One region of the Dactylosporangium sp. NPDC000555 genome, then DNA from elsewhere that is predicted to be linked to it. Evidence: riboswitches for the same ligand, from Rfam matches in the RefSeq annotation. Region 1 holds a riboswitch; each other region holds the start of a gene.
The links. A riboswitch is a leader RNA that binds a small molecule or an ion and turns the genes downstream of it on or off. The one in region 1 is predicted to bind S-adenosylmethionine.
Positions count from the first base shown of each region.

Region 2: another riboswitch for S-adenosylmethionine. It lies ahead of thrC (threonine synthase); the one in region 1 lies ahead of ABT297_RS20580 (putative leader peptide).
Region 3: another riboswitch for S-adenosylmethionine. It lies ahead of ABT297_RS03825 (aminotransferase class V-fold PLP-dependent enzyme); the one in region 1 lies ahead of ABT297_RS20580 (putative leader peptide).

Region 1 is NZ_JBEPDB010000032.1:58,305-64,468, reverse strand. Features, by position in the region: gene ABT297_RS20595 (GNAT family N-acetyltransferase) at 109-588, opposite strand; partial or broken gene ABT297_RS20590 (NAD(P)-dependent alcohol dehydrogenase) at 649-1,691, shown strand; gene ABT297_RS20585 (SDR family oxidoreductase) at 1,865-2,662, opposite strand; SAM riboswitch class IV at 2,872-2,984, shown strand; gene ABT297_RS20580 (putative leader peptide) at 2,965-3,111, shown strand; gene ABT297_RS20575 (LLM class flavin-dependent oxidoreductase) at 3,203-4,438, shown strand; gene ABT297_RS20570 (NtaA/DmoA family FMN-dependent monooxygenase) at 4,457-5,839, shown strand; gene ABT297_RS20565 (NtaA/DmoA family FMN-dependent monooxygenase) at 5,842-6,164, shown strand, end outside.
Region 2 is NZ_JBEPDB010000023.1:48,531-54,694, reverse strand. Features, by position in the region: gene ABT297_RS16840 (ABC transporter permease) at 1-722, shown strand, start outside; gene ABT297_RS16835 (hypothetical protein) at 766-1,233, shown strand; gene ABT297_RS16830 (glucosyl-3-phosphoglycerate synthase) at 1,294-2,214, opposite strand; SAM riboswitch class I at 2,313-2,458, shown strand; gene thrC (threonine synthase) at 2,472-3,740, shown strand; gene ABT297_RS16820 (GNAT family N-acetyltransferase) at 4,126-5,136, shown strand; gene paaN (phenylacetic acid degradation protein PaaN) at 5,203-6,164, shown strand, end outside.
Region 3 is NZ_JBEPDB010000003.1:90,086-96,249, forward strand. Features, by position in the region: gene ABT297_RS03815 (PrsW family intramembrane metalloprotease) at 1-1,059, opposite strand, end outside; gene ABT297_RS03820 (hypothetical protein) at 1,034-1,573, shown strand; SAM riboswitch class IV at 1,566-1,682, shown strand; gene ABT297_RS03825 (aminotransferase class V-fold PLP-dependent enzyme) at 1,696-2,907, shown strand; gene ligD (non-homologous end-joining DNA ligase) at 2,887-3,774, opposite strand; gene ligD (non-homologous end-joining DNA ligase) at 3,767-4,696, opposite strand; gene ku (non-homologous end joining protein Ku) at 4,792-5,721, shown strand; gene ABT297_RS03845 (NACHT domain-containing protein) at 5,713-6,164, opposite strand, start outside.

The sequences.
Region 1 (6,164 bases):
TCTCAGCCCGCTGAGCGGCGCCGCGTCGTACCAGTGACGACATCGACCGATCGTCGAATCATGGCGTGAAGCTGATTGCCGGGCGGCTCGGCATCGGGATCGACGCCGTCACAGGAGCTTTTCGAAGCAGTTGGAGAAGGTCATCGCCTCGTACGGCGGGAAGATCGGAATCCTGGTGTAGCCCGACTTCTCGTACAGCCGAACCGCGTCCGGCTGGCGGTCCCCGGTCTGCAGGATGATGCGCGGCGCGCCGAGCGCGGCCGCGGCCCGCTCGACGTCGGCCAGCAGGGCTACCGCGACCCCCTGGCCACGGTGCGACGGGGCCACGTACATGCGCTTGAGCTCCAGGTCGGCTCCGTGCCACCGCAAGGCCGCGTGCCCGACCGGGAGCCCCTCGGCCGTGTAAGCCACCGAGGTGTAGGCGACGGTGGCCGCCTCGACCGCCACCCGGGTCGCGAACCGGTCGGCGTAGCGCAGCCGCATCTCCGCGCTCATGGCGTCGCGCAGCGCCACCGCAGACGGTTCATCCCACGCAACGCCCTCAACCCGGATGAGAGCGGTGCCGGGATCGGATGTGCCGGTCGACATAAAGCTATATTAGACATAGGTTTTACCAAGAATGCTCCGCGACGACCACCGAAGGACAGCATGCGCACCGTCAACGCCATCGCCGCGACCTCGGCCACCGACCCGCTCACGCGGACCACGATCGAGCGGCGCGTCCTCGGGCCGCACGACGTCCTCATCGAGATCCGCTACGCGGGCATCTGTCACTCCGACATCCACACCGTGCGTGGGGAGTGGGGAGAGGTGCCGTACCCGCTCACCGTCGGCCACGAGATCGTCGGCCAGGTCGCCGAGGTCGGCCGCGAGGTCACTCGGCACGCCATCGGCGACCGGGTCGGCGTCGGCTGCATGGTCAACTCGTGCCGCGAGTGCGAGAACTGTCAGGCCGGGCAGGAGCAGTACTGCCTCAATGGCAACACCGGGACGTACGGGAGCGTCGACCGCGACGGCACCGTCACGCAGGGCGGCTACTCGACCCACATCGTCGTCAACGACGACTTCGTCCTGCGGGTGCCCGAGAGTATCCCGTACGAGAAGGCGGCGCCCCTGCTCTGTGCGGGCATCACCACATACTCGCCGCTCGCGCGCTGGAACGCCGGACCCGGCCGGAAGGTTGCCGTCGTCGGCCTGGGCGGCCTGGGCCACATGGCCGTCAAGATCGCCGCGGCGATGGGTGCCGAGGTGACCGTACTGTCGCAGACGCTGGGCAAGAAGGATGACGGGCTCGCGTTCGGCGCCCGGGACTATTACGCCACTGGCGACCCGGTTACGTTCGAAGCCCTCAAGAACACCTTCGACCTGATCATCAACACGGTCAGCGCCCCGATCGACGTGGCGGCCTACCTGAGCCTGCTGCGCCTGGACGGCACGCTGGTCAACGTTGGCGCCCCGCCGCAGCCACTGCCGGTGCCGGTGTTCGCGCTGTTCGGCAACCGGCGCTCCTTGCCGGTTCCAGCATCGGCGGCATCGCCGAGACCCAGGAAATGCTGGATTTCTGCGCCGAGCGAGGCATTGCCCCCGACGTCGAGCTCATCAACGCCGACGCGGTCAACGAGGCATACGAACGGGTGCTCAAGTCCGACGTACGCTACCGCTTCGTCATCGACATCGACAGCCTGCGCTGAATCGACGACCGTGCCGATGCACCTGATCAACACCAGCTCGCCGGAGCGCTACGTCGAGCTGGCGGGCGCGAGTTCGACGCGGCGCTGACCGGGCTCGACGATGCGGCGCTGCGCGGCCGCGTGCCCGGCCAGGACAACTCGATCGCCTGGATCGCAATGCCTCCGCCGGCCGACTATCCAAGACCGCCGTTGCTCTGAAGAGGCTGGGCGTTGACCCACCCGCCCTCCGCCGAGCAGAGGAACGTGACCAGATTCGCGCAGTCCTGTGGCGCACCGAGCCGTCCCAGCGGCGTGACGCGGATCAGGTCCGCCTTCTGGTCCTCGGTCATCCACCCGGTGTCGGTCGGCCCGGGGTTGACCGCGTTACAGGTCACGCCCAGATGGGCCAGCTCGCGGGCGGCGGCCAGCGTGATCCGGTCCATCGCCCCCTTACTCGCGCCATACGGAAGGTTCCCGGCGGTGTGGTCACTGGTCAGGCTCACGATCCGCCCGCTTCCGTGCCGGCCGCGGAACCGCAGCCCGTACTCCCGAATCAACAGCCACGTCGCCCGCGCGTTGACCGCGAAGTGCCGGTCGAAGCTCTCCACCGTCGTGTCCAACAGGCCGGAGCCGACCGACTCGCAGTGGCACAGCACCAACGCGGTGACGTTTCCCAGCTCGCGCTCGACGTCGTCGAACAGCTGCGCCGGCACCGCCGGGTCGCTCAGGTCCGCCTCAACCGCACATGTTCTCGCCCCGAACGACGCCACCATCTTCTGCAACTCTCCGGGCGCCCCGGGCTCCACGCCCCACCGCATCCGCACGTCATAGGCGGTCCAGTACGTGAAGGCCACGTCCCAGCCAGCCCGGGCCAGACTCAGCACCACGGACGCCGCGATTCCCGCCGAACGTCCCGCCCCCGTGACCAAGGCAATCGGACGCTCCGGCTCTGCCACGTCCTGCCGACTCCCCGCCCGCGTCTCTGCACTCATGACACTCATCATGGCGGGCCGCCCATCGCGCAGCACCCGACTCTGCTCGCGGACGCCGGAGGGCAGGTCGCGGCCGCCACTGGTGGCAGGAACCGGTGGAATCCCACGCGCGGGGCCATGTCGCCGCCGATCCGGGGAATTGCCCGCGATTCCCTAGTGTTCCTATAGGCATTAGACAAGATCTCGCGTCGCAGCTAAGGTCATCAACAAGTTACGAGTGTCAGCGTCAAGCCCTGGCTTGCTGACCGGCAACCCCCCGTCGCCGTGGGGTGCTCCAGGTGACGACCTGGCGGCGCAGATTCATGTACCGCAAGCGCGAGCGGCGTGCGGTGGCGCGCCGGGTGGAGGGCAGGGTCATGACGCGGTTGATCGCCCGTCGGCACATTGATCTGCAGCGCGTGGCCGCCTCGTTGTGTCGCACGCCGCCGGCTGTCCGCCGCACTGGGTAGCCCACCAACGCATCCATGAGCGCGTGCGGCCTGCTGGCATCGGCCGGTTCTTGACCGCTTTTCTGGTCCGTCTCGTCGAAAGCGATACCTCATGTCTGACTCGTCCGATTTCCTTCGCCTGTCCGTCGCCTTGGACGGCGCCGGCTGGCACCCCGCCGCGTGGTATGAGCCCGACGCCCGCCCGCTGGACCTGTTCAAGCCGAAGTACTGGGTTGAGCAGGTGCGGCAGGCCGAACGCGGTCTGCTCGACTTCGTCACGATCGAGGATGCGCTGCGGTTGCAGTCCGACGATCCTCTGCAGGCGGACGAGCGCGCCGACCGGGTCCGCGGCCGCCTCGACGCGACGCTCATCGCGGCCCGCGTCGCGCCGGTGACGAGCCACATCGGTCTGGTGCCGACAGTGATCGTCAACCACACCGAGCCGTTCCATCTGTCCAAGGCGATCGCCACGATCGACTACGCCAGCACAGGCCGCGCCGGCGTTCGGGCGCAGCTGGATGTCCGCGCCGACACCAACGCTCATTTCGGGCGTCGCGAGATCTCACCGCTGAGCCGCGAGGACTACGCCAATATCCAGGCCGGCATCGAGGTTCCGGAATTGCAGCAGCGGCTGCGCGAGTCCTTCGACGAGGCCGCCGACTACGTCGAGGTGCTGCGCCGGCTCTGGGACAGCTGGGAGGACGACGCGGAGATCCGTAACGTCGCCACCGGCAGGTTCATCGACCGGGACAAGCTGCACTACATCGAGTTCCAGGGCCGCTGGTTCTCCGTGAAGGGCCCCTCGATCACCCCGCGGCCGCCGCAGGGGCAGCCGATCGTCACCGCGTTGGGCCACGCGACGATCCCGTACCAGTTCATCGCCCGCTCCGCCGACGTCGGGTTCGTCACGCCACACGACGCCGCACAGGCGGCGGCGATCGTTTCGGAGATCCGTGCGGAGCAGCGGGCGGCCGCGCGCGCGGACGAGACGATCCACGTCTTCGGCGACCTCGTCGTCTTCCTGGACGACAGCCGTGAAGCGGCCGTGGCCCGCAGGCAGCGGTTGGACGAGCGGGCCGGGGCCGAGTACGGCAGCGACGCTCTGATCTTCACCGGAACCCCGGCCGAGCTGGCCGACCTGCTGCTGGACTGGCAGGCCGCCGGGCTCAGCGGCTATCGCCTCCGTCCCGCCGCGGTGCCGCACGACCTGGCCCAGATCACTGACGGGCTCGTCCCCGAGCTGCAGCGTCGCGGCGCCTTCCGCACCGCCTACGAGGCAACGACCCTGCGTGGGCTCCTCGGCCTGCCTCGCCCGGCCAACCGATACGCCACCACCACCGCGGCCTGAGCGGGCAGCGATCACTCCATGAGTACGCCACCGAAGCAGGTCCACCTGGCAGCGGGGTTCCCCGGCGTCAACAACACCACCGTGTGGAGCGACCCTGCCGCGGGTAGCCAGATCGCGTTCGACTCGTTCCGGCATGTCGCCCAGACGGCCGAGCGGGGCAAGTTCGACTTCTTCTTCCTGGCCGAGGGACTGCGGCTGCGCGAACAGGGCGGCAAGATCTACGACCTGGACATCGTCGGGCGGCCCGACACCTTCACCGTGCTGGCCGCCCTGGCGGCCGTGACCGAGCACATCGGCCTGGCCGGCACGATCAACTCCACGTTCAACGAGCCGTACGAGCTCGCCCGGCAGTTCGCCAGCCTGGACTGGCTCTCGGACGGCCGGGCGGCGTGGAACGTGGTCACCAGTTGGGATGCGTTCACCGGGGAGAACTTCCGCCGCGGCGGCTACCTGCCCCAGGACCAGCGCTATGCGCGAGCGAAGGCATTCCTGCAGACCGCGAGCGAACTGTGGGACTCCTGGCGCGGCGACGAGATCCTCGCCGACAAGGAGTCCGGGCAGTTCCTCGCCACGCCGGCGCCCGGGGCGTTCGCGCACGCCGACGCGCAGTTCGACATCCGTGGCCAGTTCAACGTGCCCCGCAGCCCGCAAGGCCGTCCCGTGGTCCTGCAGGCCGGCGAGTCCGACGAAGGGCGCGAGTTCGCGGCGTCGTCCGCCGACGTGATCTTCTCCCGGTACTCGCAGTACGACGAGGCTCGGGCGTTCTACGCCGACGTGAAGAACCGCCTCGCCAGGTACGGCCGCAGCCGAGACGACCTGCTGATTCTCCCGGCGACCGGGTTTGTCCTGGGCGACACCGACGCCGAGGCGGCCGAACTTGCCCGCGAGGTGCGGCTGGCGCAGGTCTCACCCGCGACCACGATCAAGTTTCTCGAACAGCTGTGGAACACCGACCTGTCCGACCACGACCCCGACGGGCCGCTGCCGGCGTTCGACCCGGTGGTCAGCGACGTCGACGGCTCGATCGCCAAAGGCAACGCCGGAGCCCGCCAGTTCGCCAAGGACCCGATCGGTTTGGCCGACCGGTGGCGCGCCAAGGCCGCGGCCGAAAACCTGACCAGCCGCGAACTGATCATCGAGGTCACCGCCCGCAACATCTTCGTCGGCTCGCCGGCCACGGTCGCCGACCAGATCGACCGGTTCGTCCAAGAAGACGCCAGCGACGGATTCATCATCGGCGCCCACGTCGTCCCGACAGGCCTGGACCCCTTCGTCGACAAGGTGATCCCGCTGCTGCAGGAACGCGGCGTGTACCGCACCGAGTACGCGGGAACGACGCTGCGCGACCACCTCGGCCTCGCGCCACTGGCCGCGCCCGCGGCCAGCACTCCTGAGAGGTAGACATGTCCAAGCCGATCAAGCAGGTCCACCTGGCTGCCCACTTCCCGGGTGTCAACAACACGACCGTGTGGAGTGACCCGGCCGGCGGCAGCCACATCGAGTTCGAGAGCTTCAAGCACTTCGCGCAGACCGCCGAGCGGGGCAAGTTCGACTTCCTGTTCCTGGCCGAGGGGCTGCGGCTGCGCGAACAGGGCGGGAAGATCTACGACCTGGACGTCGTCGGGCGGCCCGACACCTTCACGGTGCTGGCCGCGATCGCCGCGGTCACCGAGCACCTCGGGGTGGCCGGGACGATCAACTCCACGTTCAACGAGCCCTATGAGGT
Region 2 (6,164 bases), on a different contig from region 1:
TCCAGCTGGACAGCGCGAACGACCGCGACGAGGGCGGCCCGGGCGGCGAGTTCTCCCGCCTGTCCGACCTCGCCACGTCGGGCGGCCCCAACTTCACCCTGTTCACGCTGCTGGTCTCGGCGGGCTTCCTGCTGGTCGTGGTGGTCGCGCTGTTCTGCGGCGACACCGTGGCCGGCGAGGCGAGTTGGGGGAGCCTGCGATACCTCCTGGCGATGCCGGTGCCGCGGGCCCGTCTGCTCGGCATCAAGCTGGCCGTTTCGCTGCTCTACAGCCTGCTCGCGATCCTGACGCTGGTGGCCACGGCGCTGCTGGCCGGGACGCTGCGCTACGGCTGGGCGCCGCTGAGCGCCCCGATCGGCGGCGAGATCCCGCCGGGCACGGGGGTCCTGCGGCTGATGGAGATCGTCGCGTACCTCTGCGTGACGCTGCTGGTCGTGGCCTCGCTCGCGTTTCTGCTGTCGGTGTCGACCGACGCCCCGCTCGGCGCCGTCGGCGGGGCGGTGCTGCTGCAGATCCTGTCCAACATCCTGGACCAGATCACCGCGCTGGGAAACCTGCGCACCCTGCTGCCGACCCACTACGCCGACGCCTGGCTGGGCCTGCTCTCCAGCCCTATGCAGACCGGCGACCTGGTCAAGGGCTGTGTGGCGGCACTGGCGTACGCCACCCTGTTCTTCTCCCTCGCCTGGTGGCGCTTCCTGCGCAAGGACGTGGTGAGCTGACCGCCGCCGGACGGCCCCCTACCGGCGGGTAGGGTGCTCGTCCATGCGGAGATCCGCCCTCGGTGGCGCATGCGTCTTGGCCGTGGGGCTCGCCGCCCTGGCGGCGGGCCTCTACTACGACCAGGCGCATCTCATGCAGTGGACCCACTTCGCGCAGAGCTCCGACCTGACGAGGGGCCCGGTCGAGGCGGAGACCGCCCGGATCTTCACCCTGCTGGGGGCGATAACGGCGGCGTTCGCCGCCGCGATCGCGGGCGGCAGCGTGGTGCTGGCCGTGCTGCCCGGCCGCACGGGCGTGTGGGTGCTCCGCCTGACCTCGGTCCTGCTGCTGGTGCTCATGCTCCTGGTCGCCGCCGCGCTGCTCGTGGGTTCCCTCACCGGCGACGCCCCGGTCGCGATCATCGACACCCCGTGGTGGCTGCTCACCGCGGAGTGGTCCGCCCTGGCCCTCGCCGTCGCGGGCGCCGGCACCGCCACGACCCAGCTGTGGCGGTTCGTCCCCGAGTCGTGAAAGACATCACGCCGTCGCCGCGTTCACGCTCGCGCTGTGGCCGAGGAACCGGCGCGGGGATCAGGCGGGCGAGTAGCCGGGGATGCTCCGCATCGGGGGGCGGTCCGGGTGGGCGACGGGCGTCACCCGCGGTACGGCCGCGGAGTCATGGCGCTCGAACTGCGTCAGGGTCGGCCACAGCGGGTTGCCGGGGGACACGCGGGCGTTGACCGTGTGCACGATGGTGGCGGCCATGCGGCCCAGGGCGGCCGTGTCCTGATGGCCATGGGTGCGCTGGCCTAGGTCGACCTGGGCCACCGCGTCCAGGCCGTGGCGGCGGTAGGTGTCGATGAGCAGGCCGGTCTCGACGCCGTAGCCCGCGGCGAACGGCAGCGACTCCAGCAGCGTGCGGCGGGCCGCGTATTCGCCGGCCAGCGGCTGCACCACGCCGGCCAGCTCCGGGAAGTGCGCGTTGAGCAGCGGGCGGGCGGCGAGCTCGGTGACCCGGCCGCCGCCGGCCGCGGAGAGGTCGAGCAGGGGGCGGTCGTAGAAGGCCTTGACCATCAGCGTGCCCGGGTCGTCGAGCAGCGGGCCCAGCAGGCCCGTCACGAAGTGCGGGCGGAAGTCGGTGAGGTCGGCGTCGACGTACACGACGATGTCGCCCTTGGTGACCGCGAGCGCCTTCCACAGCACCTCGCCCTTGCCCGGGCGGGAGCCCGTCGACGGCAGGATGTCGTCGCGGTGGTGGACCGTGGCGCCGGCGGCCGCGGCGACCTCGGCAGTGCGGTCGACCGAGCCGGAGTCGATCACGACCAGTTCGTCGACGATCGGGCCGAGGGTCCGTATGCCGGTCACGATCTCGCCGACGGTGGGCTCCTCGTCCAGGGCGGGCAGCACGACGCTCACCATCGTGTCGCCCTTCGCGTCGAGCAGCTCGTCGGCGGGCCAGTCCCGCCAGCTGGACGTACGCCGCGAAAACCAGTCGATCGCGATCGGGTGCATGGGTGAAACGCTAGCCGGGCCCACGTCGTGAGATGACTCATACCCGGGCGCCGGTGGTGCCCCTTACACTCATCTGAAGCGCACAACCACAATTGCATACCTCATCCAGAGGGGCAGAGGGATACGGCCCGATGAAGCCCCGGCAACCCCTGCGGCGTCTCAATGGTGTCTCGATGTTGAGGTCCGACGCGGTAGGTGCCAAATCCGTCCCGGTGCACGCCCGTGTGCTTGGGAAAGATGAGAGGAAGGCCTCCGCCATGACCTCGACGCTCAGCGTCTTCACTGACTCCCCGGCCCGCAACCTTGTCTGCCGGGGGTGTGGGGCCACGTTCCCGCTCGCCGCGCAGCACGCCTGTTATGAGTGTTTCGGCCCCCTCGAGGTGGGCTACGACCCCGCGGCGCTGGCGTCGGTGACCCGCGAGCAGATCGAGGCGGGACCGAAGAACATCTGGCGCTACGCGCCGCTGCTGCCGGTCGGCGTCGACCCGCAGACCCGCGTCACGCTCGACCCGGGGCTCACCCCGCTGGTCAAGGCCGACGGGCTGGGTAAGGAGCTCGGCTTCACCGCCCAGCTGTGGGTCAAGGACGACTCGGCCAACCCGACGCACTCGTTCAAGGACCGGGTCGTCTCCGTCGCGCTGACCGCGGCTCGGGCGCTTGGCTTCACGCGGTATTCCTGCGCCTCCACCGGTAACCTCGCCAACTCCGTCGCCGCGCACGCGGCCCGGGTCGGCGTCCCGTCGACCGTGTTCATCCCGGCCGACCTGGAGCCGGGCAAGGTTGTCATGACCGCGGTGTACGGCGGCGAGGTCGTCGCGATCGAGGGCTCCTACGACGAGGTGAACCGGCTCTGCTCGGAGCTGACCGAGACCGACGAGTTCGAGGACACCGCGTTCGTCAACGTCAACGTCCGGCCGTTCTACGCCGAGGGCTCCAAGACGCTCGGGTATGAGGTCGCCGAGCAGCTCGGCTGGCGCATCCCGGCCCAGGTGGTCATCCCGATGGCCAGCGGCGAGCTGCTCACGAAGGTCGACAAGGCGTTCGCCGAGCTGGTCGAGATCGGGCTGGTGCCGAACACGCCGTGGAAGGTCTTCGGCGCCCAGTCGGCCGGCTGCAACCCGATCGCGAAGGCGCTGCACGACGGCGTCGACGACATCACCCCGGTCAAGCCGACCGGCATCGCCAAGTCGTTGAACATCGGCGACCCGGCGGCCGGCGTCTACGCCCTGGAGTCGGTGCGCCGCAGCGGCGGCTGGATGGAGTACGCGGACGACGACGAGATCCGCGCGGGCATCCAGCTGCTGGCCCGCACCACCGGCGTGTACGCCGAGACGGCCGGCGGCGTGACCACCGCGGTGCTCAAGAAGCTCGTCGAGTCCGGCCGGCTCGACCCGAGCGCCGAGACGGTCATCTTCAACACCGGCGACGGGCTCAAGACCCTCGATGCGGTGGCGGACCTGGTTGGCCCCACCCATCGGGTGAAGCCGTCGCTGAAGTCGGCGCGGGAGGCCGGCCTGCTCGGATGATTTTTTCGGGCGATGCGATTACCGAGCGTTCAGATTGAGAGAGCGCTTCCACGCTTGGACGAGGGATGGATCGTCCGATTGGTGGAGATGATCGACACTGAGCGTAACCGATGGTGCGCCGTGCGTTCAGTGGTGGACTTGACGCCTTAAGACCCGAGCGCCAGGATGCTCGGTGCGGGAGGACGTGTCGCCGCGAGGCTCGAGCCGATTAGTCGGTGGGAGCCCGCGACCACAACACCGGAGGTGTTGGCGAGCGTCCTCTCGACCATTTCCGGAGCCTGTCCAGATCCCCAGCCGGACCTTCGTTCCGGCCGATCGCCCTTTCCGGCCGATCGCCGACATAAATGGATTGCCGGGCTCTGGTGCGCGGGGCGACCCTGAGGGTATGGCCCAATCCCCGTTCGAGATCGTCGAGGTGCGCGCCGATGACCCGGCGGCGATCGACGCGGCATTCGAGATCGGCAACGACGCGCTGCGCGTGGACCTGCCGGATTTGCCGGAGAACTGCCGATACCAGCACGACATGAGCTTCACGGTGCCGCCGCCGTGGGATGAGCGGCACGTGTTCCTGGCGATGGATGGTGACGTACCGGCCGGGACCGTCAAGCTCGACCTGCCCCGCCACGACAACCTGGACAAGGCGCACGTCGAGGTCCGGGTCCGGCCCGCGCATCGGCGCCGGGGGATCGGCCGCGCGCTGTACCGGCACGCCGCGGGCGTCGCTCGGACCGCCGGCCGCACGAGCCTGCTCGGGTTCAGTGCCTCGCGCCCCGCGCCGCGGGGGTTCGCCGAGGCGTTCGGGGCGAGCAACGGGCTGACCGAGGCGAGGCGCCGGCTGCTGCTGGCCGGTCTCGACGAGGGCGCGGTCGACCGCCTGTATACCGACGGTCTGGCCCGGTCCGGCGGCTACGCCGTCGTGCAGTGGTGCAACGAGCCGCCGGAGGAGTACCTCGAGGACCTCGCCGCGCTCGACAGCTCGTTCCTGGTCGAGGCGCCGACGGGGGAGATCGACTACGAGCCGCAGAAGGTCGATGCCGAGCGGCTGCGGCGCCAGCACGAGGTGTTCACGCGGTGGGGCTTCCGGGCGTATCAGACCGGCATGGTCCACGAGGCGACCGGCCGGCTCGTCGCCTGGACCGCGATGCGGGTGACGAAGAGTGTGGACTGGCACGCCTCGCAGATGATCACGCTGGTCCACCCCGCGCACCGCGGGCGCCGGCTGGGCGTCGTGGCGAAGGTGACGAACCTGCGCTTCCTGCGCGCGCAAGAGCCGGCGGTGACGACGATCGACACGTTCAACGCCGTGGAGAACTCCTACATGATCGCGATCAACGAGGCCATGGGCTTCCGCTTCGCCGAGCTCTGGTCCAACTGGCAGGGGCCCGCACCCGAGTAGGGCTGCCCGCCCGCGGGAAATCGCGGGATCGTCGGCGGCTCCGCCCGGCGGTGGCAGGATGGCGCCATGGAGAACTCACACCCCATGTTCGCCAGCCACGCCGACACGCTGGAGCGAGCGCTGACCGCGATCGCCGAGCGTGCGTACTGGTCCAACTACCCCGAGTCGCCGAGCCCCAGGATCTACGGCGAGCACGCCGCCGCCGAGGGCGAGGCCGCCTTCCGCGCCTACCTGGGCGCCGACTTCCCGCTCAAGGACCAGCCGGGCATCACCGGCTGGGTGTCGACCGAGCGCTCGCCGTTCGGCGTCGCGCTCGACGTGCGGTACCCCCACCTGGATCTTGATCTTGCCTTTGCCGCGCTCGCCGAGGGCATGCCGGCGTGGCGCGCGGCCGGCCCGCAGACTCGCGCCGGCGTGTGCCTGGAGATCCTCGCCCGCCTGCACCGGGCCGCGTTCGAGCTGGCCAACGCCGTGCACGCGACCACCGGCCAGGCCTTCGTCATGGCCTTCCAGGCCGGCGCGCCGCACGCGTTCGACCGTGCGCTGGAGGCGGTCGCCTACGCCTACCGGGAGATGACCCGCACCCCGGCCACGGCCGACTGGGAGAAGCCCGCCGGCAAGGGCCAGACGCTGCACATGTCGAAGACCTTCCATGTCGTACCGCGGGGTGCGGCCCTCGTCATCGGCTGCAACACGTTCCCGACGTGGAACTCCTACCCTGGCCTCTTCGCGTCCCTGGCCACGGGCAACCCCGTGATCGTCAAGCCGCACCCGCGCGCCGTCCTGCCGCTCGCGATCACCGTCAAGATCGCCCGCGAGGTGCTCGCCGACGCCGGCTTCGACCCCAATCTGGTGCTGCTGGCCGCCGAGGCCCCCGGCGAGGGGCTGGCCAAGACCCTCGCGCTGCGCCCCGAGGTCCGCATCATCGACTTCACCGGCTCGACCGAGTTCGGCGACTGGCTGGAGGCAAACGCCCGCCAGGCCGTCGTCTACACCGAGAAGGCCGGCGTCAACACCGTGGTGATCGA
Region 3 (6,164 bases), on a different contig from region 1:
CGCGCCGGCGTCGCCGGCCACTCGCTTCGCCCAGCGGCGGGCGGAGAGCCTGCGGCCGAGGGTGGCGAGCGCGGCGACCTCCGGCGGGGAGAACCAGCCGGCCCGCGCGTATTCGCCCAGCACCCGCTCGGTGAGCCGGCCCTCGTTGGCGCGCAGCCAGAGCGCGAAGCCGACCATGCACAGGAAGATCGGCATCATCACCGCGAAGTAGCCGTACAGCAGGACCCAGGCGTTGGTCGAGGTGGCTGCGAGGACCGTCATGAGGTTCCACGATCCGTGCAACATCATCGCGGTCAGCAGGCCGGCCAGCGGCGCCAGGAACCGCACCGCCTTGGTCGACGAGCGCGACGCGACGCCCAGCCCGATGCCGGTCATCGAGGTGAACAGCGGGTGCGCGAACCCGCTCATCAGGATGCGGACGATGAAGATCCCGACCAGCGCGGCCGCGCCCGAGGCCGGACCGGACTTGTCGGCGTACTCGCCGTATCCCTTGAAGCCGAGGTACAGGATGTTCTCCACCATCGCGAAGCCTGTCGCCGACAGGCCGCAGTAGACGAGGCCGTCGATGATGCCGGAGTACGCGCGCCGGCGGCGCCAGAAGAGCAGCACCGGGCCGAGGGCCTTCATGCTCTCCTCGATCAGCGGCGCGACCAGGACGGCGACCAGGGCGTCGGACAGGCCGGCCCGCTCGACGAAGTAGCCGCTGATGGTGTTGACCGCCAGCGCCACGCCGGTGGCCACGCAGGCGCCCCAGCCGAAGACGAAGACGAGGTACTTCACGGGCTCCGGCTCGTAGCGGTCCAGCCAGAGGAAGCAGAACACGAGGACCGGGACCGGGATGACGGCGGATCCGACGCCGACGAGCAGCGCCGTCCAGCCGCCGCTGACGCCGAGGAACGCGAGCAGGGCCACGCCACACGCGGCGATGAACCCCATGACACCGATGAGCGTCAACAGCCGGCGCCGGTCGGAGCGCTTGGCGGGCGGCGCGGCGGCCAGGGCGAGGGCGGCGGTCGGATACTCCTGCCGTCCGGTGCTCGGCTCGGCCGACTCGATCACGTTCGGCACCGCGATGCCGGGCAGCGCCGACGGCCACGGCGAGGGACCGGCCGGCCCGGCATGCGTCATCGGCCCGCCGGGCGGCGCGGCGCCGGTCGGCCCGGGCCCCGGAAACGGCGACCCCTGGAGTCGGCCGGGGTCCTGGTGCGACCCGGCCGGCGCCTGCGGCGCGACCGGCTGGCCCGGGGACGGCGGGGAGAGCGAAAACGGCGACGACGGCGAACTCCAGGGGCTCGGCTCCGGCCCGGTGTCCGCGGACTCCCACGGCGCGGGGCCCGACGTCGGCGCCGGCGGCGGCGACTGCCCCCACTGTCCGGCGCTCGGCACCGGCGAGAAGCCGCCGCCCGCCGCCGGGGGCGCGCTGTCCGGCGCCGCCCAGGCGCCGGCGCCCGAGGCCGGGGTCGCACCGCTCTCCGGGGACGGCGGCCCGGAGGGGGCCGAGTCCGGCGTCCCACTCGGCGGGAGTTCGCTCATGACGCAACCTTATCTGCGGTACGGTCTGGTCAGGTCATGAGTGCCAGCGCACAAGCCCCGGCTTGCTGGCCGGCAACCCTCGCGTTCGCGGCGGGGTGCCCCGGGTGATGACCCGGTTCGGCACGCGGTGTGCCGGGCAAGCGCGAGCGAAATGGGTGACCCGTGTCCAAGTTGCTGTCCCCTGCGATCCTGTCGCCGAGCGAGGTCAAGCTGCGCGACGGGCGATCCGTCGACTTCGCCAACCTCGACATCGCCGCCACCGCGCCGTGCCTGCGGGCCGTCGCGGACGCGGTCGCCGACCTGCTGCCCTACTACGGCAGCGTGCACCGCGGGGCGGGCGCGCTGTCGGAGCGCTGCACCCGGGAGTACGAGCAGGCCCGGGAGACCGTCGCGGACCTCCTCGGCCACGGCCCGGACGACACCGTGATCTTCACGCGCAACACCACGGACGCGTTCAACCTGCTGGCGCGGGTGCTGCCGGAGGACACGACGGTCGTCACGTTCGACGGCGAGCACCACGCCAACCTGCTGCCCTGGCGCCGCACCGTGCGCCTCGCCGCGCCAAGGTCGCCCGAGGAGGCGGTCGAGGCGCTGGAGCGATCGCTGCGCCACGTCGAAGGTCCGAACGTGCTCGTGAGCGTGACGGCGGCGAGCAACGTGACCGGCGAGGTCTGGCCGGTCGCGCGGCTCGCGGAGGTCGCGCACCGCTTCGGCGCGCGCATCGCGGTCGACGCGGCGCAGCTCGCCCCGCACGCCCCGGGGCGCCTGGCCGGGCTCGGCGCCGACTACGTGGCGTTCTCGGGCCACAAGCTCTACGCGCCGTTCGGGGCGGGCGTGCTCGCCGGCCGGGCGGACTGGCTCGACGCGGCGGAGCCGTATCTGGCCGGCGGCGGGGCGAGCGCCCACGTGGCCGACGACGGCGCGGTGCGCTGGGCGACCGGCCCGGCCCGGCACGAGGCCGGCACCCCGAACCTCATCGGCGCGGTCGCGCTCGCGACGGCGGTGCGGTCGTTGCGGGAGACCGACCCGCAGCAGCGGGAAGACGCCCTGCTGCGACGGCTCCGCGACGGCCTCGCGCGGCTGCCGCACGTCGAGGAGCTGCGGCTCTTCCCGGCCGACGCCGAGCGGGTCGGGATCGTGTCGTTCGCGGTCCTCGGGGCCGACCCGGGCGAACTCGCCGTCACGCTCGGTCGCGATCACGGCATCGGCGTCAGGACGGGGCTGTTCTGTGCCCACCCGCTCACCCGCCGCCTCCTGAGCGAGGCCGCCGACCGGCTCGGCGCCGAGCAGCCGCCCGCCCAGGCGATCCGGGCCAGCTTCGGCATCGGTACCACCGAGGAGCACATCGACCGGCTACTGGCCGCCCTGCAGTAGGTCACCCAGCGTCGCGACCCGGTCGAGGACGACGGACGGGGTCAGGTCGGCGGCGGTCAGCTCGCCGGCCTCGACCTCGTCCCAGGCCAGCGGCGCGCTGACGGTCGGGGTCTCGCCGGCCCGCAGCGAGTAGGGCACGACCGTGGTCTTGAACGCGTTGTTCTGACTCCAGTCGATGAACACCTTGCCCGGCCGCAGCTGCTTGGCCATCTTCGCCACGATCAGCCGTGGGTGCCGGCCGGCCAGCTCCTCGGCGACCGCCTTCGCGTAGCCGCTGACCTCGTTCGCGCCCTCGTCTCCGGGCAGCGGCACGACCAGCTGCATGCCCTTCTTGCCGGACGTCTTCGCCGCGCACTCGAGCCCGTCGGCGGCCAGCCGCTCGCGCATGAGCAGGGCGACCTCGAAGCACTGGGGCAGGCCGGCCGGCGGCCCCGGATCGAGGTCGACGACGAGCTGGTCGGGGTCGAGCGCCCGGCCGTCCTCGTCCACCCGCCACTGCGGGGTGTGCAGCTCCAGCGCGGCCAGGTTGGCGAGCCAGACGACGGTCGCCAGCTCCTCGACCACGATGAAGTCGATCTTCTCGCGGTTTCTGGAGGAGCCGGGCACCGGCAACCGCACCGTACGCACCCAGTCCGGGGTGCCGGCCGGGGCGTTCTTCTCGAAGAAGCTGATGCCGTCGACGCCGTCGGGATAACGGGTGCGGGTGAGCGGGCGCCCGTCGAGATACGGCAGCAGCGTCGGCGCGATGCGCGTGTAGTAGTCGAGAACCTCGCCCTTGGTGAAGCCGGCCCTCGGGTAGAGGACCTTGTCGAGGTTGGAGATCTCCAGCTGGCGCCCGGCGACCTCGACCCGCAGGCGGTCAGGCATCGCGCACCTCCTCGGGTGACAGGTCGGGGCGGATCCGCAGGAAGCGCGGGAAGCGCAGCCGCCCGTCGCGTGTGCGGTGCCCGAACTTGACCTCGACCACGAGGTGCGGGTCGACCCATACGGCGCCGCGGGCGTCCTCCCGCGGTACCGATGCGCCGAAGGGGTTTGTGCTCGTCTCCAACGGGCCGAGCGCGGCCAGCAGCGCCCGCTCCGCCGCGCCGGAGATGCCGCCGCCGACCCGGCCCCGGTAGGCGAGGCCGCCCGGCGCGGGGACGCCGACCAGCAGCGCGCCCAGCGCGCGCTTGCCCGGCCGCCAGCCGCCGACCACGAACTCGCAGCTCTCCTCGAGCTTCACCTTGATCCAGTCGGTGGTGCGGACACCTGCGTGGTACAGCGAGTCGGCCCGCTTCGCCACCACGCCCTCGAGCCGGTTCTCCCGGCTGGCGGCCACGGTCGCCGCGCCGTCGTCGAACGACGGGGGTATGACCGCGCGGGCGCCCAGCGCGAGGCTCTCCAGGCGTTGCCGGCGGATGCGGTACGGCAGGCCGGTCAGCTCCTCCCCCTCGGCGCGCAGAGCGTCGAAAACCAGGTAGCTGACCGGAACGGTGGCGGCGAGCCGGGCCGCGCGGTGCGGCTCGCGCACGTGCATGCGCTCGGCGAGCACCTGGAACGACGGCTGCCCGGCCTCGTCCATCGCCACGACCTCGCCGTCGAGCACCGAGTCGGCCAGGCCGCGACCGATGCCCGCGAGCTCGGGATAGGCGGCCGTCACCTCGGCCCCGCTACGGGCGAAGAGCCTGGTGGCACCCTCGCGGACGACCGCGATCGCGCGGATGCCGTCCCACTTGAACTCATACGCCCAGCCGGGCCCGGAGGGCAGCGGGCCGCTCGAGGCGAGCATCGGTGCCGGCGGGCCTGCCATGCCCACACGATAGTTCGCCTGGCGGTTCCTCGCGTCCGGCTCGAAACGATGCGATTCTGGTTGGGCAAGGTCCATCACATGCGGAAAGGATCTCCATGCGCGCGATCTGGAAGGGCGCGGTCTCCTTCGGGCTGGTCTCGATCGCCGTGCGCCTGTACTCCGCGACCGAGGAGAAGGACATCCGCTTTCACCAGGTGCACCGCGACGACGGCGGGCGGATCAAGTACAAGCGGGTCTGCTCCGTCGACGGCGAAGAGGTCGCCTACGACGACATCGCCAAGGGCTACGACCTGGGCGGCGGCGAGATGGTGATCCTCACCGACGATGACTTCAGCGACCTGCCACTGACCACCAGCCGGGCCATCGAGGTGCTGGAATTCGTGCCCGCCGAGCAGGTGGACCCGATCCTCTACAACAAGGCGTACTTCCTCGAACCCGAGAAGACGGCCGCGAAGCCCTACGCCCTGCTGCGTGACGCCCTCACCAACACCGAACGGGTCGCGATCGTGAAGGTCGCCCTGCGCCAGCGCGAGCAGCTGGCCACCCTCCGCGTGCGCGACGACGTGCTGGTCCTCAACACCATGCTGTGGCCCGACGAGGTCCGCGCCGCGAAGTTCGACATCCTCGACGAGGATGTCACGGCCCGCCCCGCGGAGCTCGCGATGGCCGGCTCCCTCATCGAGTCGATGGCCGCCGACTTCGACCCGTCCTCCTACACCGACAACTACCGCGAGGCCCTGCAGGAGGTCATCGACGCGAAGGTGGCCGGCCGCGAGGTCGTCCAGCCGGAGGAGGCCGAGGAGGCCCCGGCGGCGGCGGTCGACCTGATGGCCGCGCTGCGCGCGTCGGTGGAGCGGGCGCGGGCGGCGCGGGGCGAGGAGCCCGCCGCGCCGGCGGAGGTGGAGGAGCGGCAGCCGAGCTCGATCAAGAAGACGACCGCGAAGAAGGCCGCCCCGACTAAGAAGACGACGCCGGCCAAGAAGGCCGCAACAGCGAAGAAAACTGCTACGAAGAAATCAGCCTGAGGCCGGAGTCTCGAACTCGGGCGGTCTGGTCCAGTACGGCAGCCGGCGCCACAGGCGCAGCGGCCCAAACTTCCGCGAGGTCGTGACCGCGATGCCACGCTGGCGCAAGGGCGTCACGTCGAACGAGCCCGAGCCCTTGAATAGGCTGACCTCGTAGAGGTTGGGCAGGGTCGCGAGCAGCCGGAGGTTGGCGTCGTCAATTTGGCCGATGCCGCCCAGATCGAGAAACTCGAGATCGGTGTACTCCACGATCTCCGGGCCGAGCACCGCATCAGTGTTGCGCAGGGAAAGCGTCCGCAACCTCCGCGGCAGTGTCTTGAGGACCCGCCGATCGACGAACTGCACGTCCTCCAGCACCAGGTGCAGGACGTTCGGCACGACCCGCCCAATATCGGCCACGTCGACCGGCCCCTGGAACCACGAGACACCCAGGGTCGTCACGC